Regions from separate parts of the Ruminococcus sp. AF17-12 genome, predicted to be linked through region 2. Evidence: a T-box and tRNA genes for the amino acid it is inferred to sense, from the RefSeq annotation. Region 2 holds a T-box; the other holds one or more tRNA genes.
The links. A T-box is a leader RNA that pairs with one kind of tRNA and senses whether it is charged. The one in region 2 lies ahead of proS (proline--tRNA ligase), so its partner is inferred to be a tRNA-Pro.

Region 1 (2,390 bases), on a different contig from region 2:
CGGCTATCCAAGGAGGATCGCGGGAGAAGATATCCCGGCATCTGCAAGGATCCTCTGCATCGCAGATTCCTTTGATGCCATGACATCCAAACGTTGTTATAAGGAACTGATGCCAGTGGAAAAAGCTCTTCGGATCATAAGAGAAGAGGAAGGAAAACAGTTCGATCCGGATATGGCGGAGGTATTTATCCACATATTTCGGGAAGGAAAGATCCATCTGGCAGAACCGGCGGAGCTGAAACGGGAAGAAAAAGCATAAAGAATATTAAGATTACGGGTCTGACAAGCTATGTCAGACCCGTTTTTGTGAAGAATATGAAGAAAACTTTATTTATCATCTCCAGTAAGGCGAAGTACATCCCGGATCTCATCCACATTCATATCCAGGATCACGGCAAGCTCATCAATGGTGAATTTGGTGGCGTCATCATCGTCTGTGAGTTCTTTAACCGCAGCCTCCAGGTTTTCTACCTTGGATACCAGATAGTCGTCACGGAATTTCTGTTGTGTCTGTTCCTCAATGGCATGAAGGATCCCACTGCGGATACGACCACGCATCCAGGCATCGTTTTTCTCCTGTGGGTCAGTCTCTTTGAGAGACGCCAGAAGGGCCAGATTTGCCTCCTGAATGAGATCGGCCAGGTGGATTTCCTCACAGTTCAGTTCAGCGGCCATCTGGGCTGCCTGAGCCATGTAGAACTGTGTCAGTGCACCTTCAGCAGCAGTGTCACCCTTTGCAAAGGCCTGAAAGAGGGACGCAAGATCATCCGGATCAAGTCCTTCCGGGGAAAAGCTTTCCATATAGTCACTGAGATAAGCCTGTTCCTCGGCAGTAAGAGCAGCACGGGTACCCGGAAGCTCTTCTTTGTCGCTGGATTCGGATGAAACAGCATCTGCTCTGGCAGCACCGGTGCCTTCATCGGCGCCTTCGATGGTGATCCCTTTTAATTTGAGATACTGCAGGATCTTTACAAGCTGTGAAGTGCTCAGATCCGATTCATCGAAATGGTCACGGATCTGCTGCTGGGAGAGCTGCTTATTGTTTTCCTCAGCGATGGCACAGATGTCATTAAGCTTCTGCTGAAATAATTTTATATCCATGTAAAAACATCTCCTTATTATTTGCTTTTTTTCTTGACTTTAATTATGGTTTCATGATACCATAAGCCAGTCGCAAATGACAAGAAAACCTTTAAATAGGCGGAAAAAACGTGAAAAAAAGTTTTTTTAAAAAAATTCAAAAAAGGTGTTGACATTTGTAGATTGCTATAATATAATATCACTTGTCGTCAGGCAGGAAACGAAAACGAAACACAAACGAAGACGACAACAACTTAATAAAAACCATAAGTAAATGGTACATCGGGGTGTGGCTCAGCTTGGCTAGAGCGCCTGGTTTGGGACCAGGAGGCCGCAGGTTCGAATCCTGTCACCCCGACTGCTGTAAACTTATTACCGCAAGCATGCGGGTGTAGTTCAATGGTAGAACACCAGCCTTCCAAGCTGGATACGTGGGTTCGATTCCCATCACCCGCTTCTCTGAGAAGAGAGTATGTGTCTGTAGCTCAGCTGGATAGAGCAACGGCCTTCTAAGCCGTGGGTCGGGGGTTCGAATCCCTTCAGGCACGTTGTGGTGGGTATAGCGCAGTTGGTTAGCGCGCCAGATTGTGGCTCTGGAGGCCCAGGGTTCGAATCCCTGTATCCACCCTTCGCCCATTGGGCTATCGCCAAGCGGTAAGGCACAGCACTTTGACTGCTGCATTCGCTGGTTCGAATCCAGCTAGCCCAGTCCTTTTTATGGGGTATTAGCTCAGTCGGTAGAGCACTTGACTTTTAATCAAGTTGTCCGGGGTTCGAATCCCCGATGCCTCATTAGCGGAAAGCATTTGCTTTCCGTTATTTTTTTATCATCAGACAGGATGAAAATATAATTGAATATGCGGATATGGCGGAATTGGCAGACGCGCTGGTTTTAGGTACCAGTGGGCAACCGTGCAGGTTCAAGTCCTGTTATCCGCAGTGCTTAAGAGGCTTTCTATAAATCTGATTTATGGAAAGTCTTTTAATTTTTAGAATTATATTCACAGAAAAATGCCACATATGCATAATGATATGTGGCATTTTGACTCTATCGAATTTCTTAAATGACGTTACAGTTTCTCCCCTTCATTCACTTCCTCAATAAACACCTTCCCTTCCGCCTGCTGTTCCGCAAAATGAAATCGCAGTACAGCCTGAGGCCAGTTGAGTGTGATGATGGCTTTTTTGTCCCGTGTCTTTCCTGCGGCCTGGATCTGATCTACAAGGTCTGCGAGGACTTCACGGGTGAGATATCCGCCTCGCCAGTGGAAGGTGAATTCGCGGCCTTTTTTTGCGGCCTGGAGGGCACG
Region 2 (2,390 bases):
GAACTTCTCTTCGGGGAGGAGAAGCTGATCCGGCGCTTCGTGGAGGATGATAAATTTGATGAGCTGATCGATGCAGCAATTCGGAAGCACAGTGATTTCAAACTGGAAGGAATCCACGATGCAAGAACACTTTTCCATGCAAAACTGATCCGGGATGCCGATAAGCTGGATAACTGCAGAGTAAAGCTGGAGGCGTCTGTTGAAGCCATGCTGGGAGTCTCTGAGAAAGATGCAGGAGAAGGGCTGATCTCACCGGCAGTGTGGGAGTCCTGTCTCAGAAGAGAATCCGTGTTATCCGCAGATAGACATGTGCCGGTGGATTACTGGGTATCTTATCTTGCACAGTATTATGATATTAATTTTCCTGAGACCTGTGAGATCATCGAAGAAGAGGATTATATCACCAGGATCGCAGGCCGGCTGACGTACCAGGAACAGGATACCAGAACTAAGCTCCATATTCTCACAGAAGATCTGAACAGGTATCTGGAGATGCCGGCTGTGTCTGTGAAGGAATAGGAGCATAGCAGTTACTGTTCACTGGCAATGTCCCGCGAGGTGTTTTTTGTGAGCGAAGGTCACAGAAAACCCGAGACATACCGCGCGAATTTATGCGATTAGCATAAATTCTGTGCATCGCGAAGCGTGTTACTGAGAACGGAGTGAACAGTAACTTATAGCAGAGAGACTTGTTATATTTTTTTGTTTGGGGTTGACTTTGAGGCGGTTTTCGCCTAAAATATATCAAAGATACGGCGATGATGAGAATAGTACACAGGGAATTATCTCAGAGAGGGATCTGCTTTGGTGGAAGGATCCTGTGCGTGAACTGTGGAACCGGCCTCGGAGCTCTGCGTGATTGAAGCGTGGCGTGTGTTTCCGGCGTTAACGGGTGTTGAGAGAACAGCTTTTCAGGCTGTTAACTGGGGTGGTACCGCCGAAGTCATTCGGTCCCTTGTGAGGGATTTGGATGGCTTATTTTTTTGTCCGTAAAACGGGATTGTAAATGCAGTGTACGGTTTATGGGACAGAAGAGTGAGCTGGAAGGATTCCGGATTGCTGTGGCTGCCTGACAGCCGGCAATATGTAACAGATCACAAGAAAAAGGAGATTTATCATGGCAAAAGAAAAGAAATTAGTACAGGCCATCACATCTATGGATGAGGATTTTGCTCAGTGGTATACAGACGTTGTTAAGAAGGCTGAGCTCTGTGGCTATACAAGTGTTAAGGGCTGTATGGCGATCAAACCTGCAGGTTATGCGATCTGGGAGAATATCCAGCATGAGCTTGACCGCAGATTTAAAGAAACCGGTGTAGAGAACGTTTACATGCCGATCTTTATCCCGGAGTCTCTTCTTGATAAAGAGAAAGATCATGTAGAAGGTTTTGCTCCGGAGGTTGCATGGGTGACTCATGGCGGCCTTGATCCGCTGCAGGAGAGACTTTGCGTGCGTCCGACTTCTGAGACTCTGTTCTGCGATTTCTACCAGAAAGAGATCCAGTCCCACAGAGATCTTCCAAAGGTATATAATCAGTGGTGTTCCGTTGTCCGTTGGGAGAAGACAACACGTCCCTTCCTTCGTTCCAGAGAGTTCCTGTGGCAGGAGGGACATACTGCTCATGCAACAGCTGAGGAAGCGGAGCAGCGTACCATCCAGATGCTGAACATCTATGCAGACTTCTGCGAGGAAGTTCTTGCGATTCCGGTCATCAAAGGCCAGAAGACAGACAAGGAGAAATTTGCAGGTGCTGAGGCTACTTATACCATCGAATCTCTGATGCACGACGGTAAGGCTCTCCAGTCCGGTACAAGCCATAACTTTGGAGATGGCTTTGCCAAAGCATTCGGAATCCAGTACACAGATAAAGATAATACACTGAAATATGTTCACCAGACATCCTGGGGAATGACAACCCGTATGATCGGTGCGATCATCATGGTTCACGGTGATAACAGCGGACTTGTTCTTCCTCCGAGGATCGCTCCGGTACAGACTGTGATCATCCCGATCCAGCAGCGTAAAGAAGGTGTTATGGAGAAGGCTGACGAGCTTCTTGCAGCACTGAAGGCAGCAGGTATCCGTGCAAAGGTTGACGCGACAGACAAGAGCCCGGGATTCAAGTTTGCTGAGCAGGAGATGCGTGGTATCCCGCTTCGTGTGGAATGTGGACCGAAGGATATCGAGAACGGTCAGGCAGTTCTCTGCAGAAGAGATACCCGTGAGAAATACACAGTATCCTTCGAGGAGCTTGCAGATAAGGTAAAAGAGCTTCTGGATACCATTCAGCATGATATGCTGGAGCGCGCACGTGCACACAGAGAGTCACATACTTACGTAGCAAAGAATTATGAGGAGTTCGGTGAGATCATCAACAGCAAACCGGGAT

Region 1: it has a tRNA-Pro gene. The T-box ahead of proS (proline--tRNA ligase) is inferred to sense a tRNA for this amino acid. The anticodon was not compared.

The regions. Positions count from the first base shown of each region.
Region 1 covers NZ_QUGY01000003.1:113,399-115,788, reverse strand. Annotated here, with positions in the region: gene DWW77_RS04215 (histidine kinase N-terminal 7TM domain-containing diguanylate cyclase/phosphohydrolase) at 1-259, shown strand, start outside; gene DWW77_RS04210 (hypothetical protein) at 328-1,101, opposite strand; tRNA gene DWW77_RS04205 (tRNA-Pro) at 1,364-1,438, shown strand; tRNA gene DWW77_RS04200 (tRNA-Gly) at 1,466-1,536, shown strand; tRNA gene DWW77_RS04195 (tRNA-Arg) at 1,555-1,628, shown strand; tRNA gene DWW77_RS04190 (tRNA-His) at 1,634-1,707, shown strand; tRNA gene DWW77_RS04185 (tRNA-Gln) at 1,718-1,789, shown strand; tRNA gene DWW77_RS04180 (tRNA-Lys) at 1,800-1,872, shown strand; tRNA gene DWW77_RS04175 (tRNA-Leu) at 1,940-2,019, shown strand; gene DWW77_RS04170 (transglutaminase domain-containing protein) at 2,151-2,390, opposite strand, start outside.
Region 2 covers NZ_QUGY01000022.1:23,463-25,852, forward strand. Annotated here, with positions in the region: gene DWW77_RS16980 (HD domain-containing protein) at 1-519, shown strand, start outside; T-box leader at 750-959, shown strand; gene proS (proline--tRNA ligase) at 1,118-2,390, shown strand, end outside.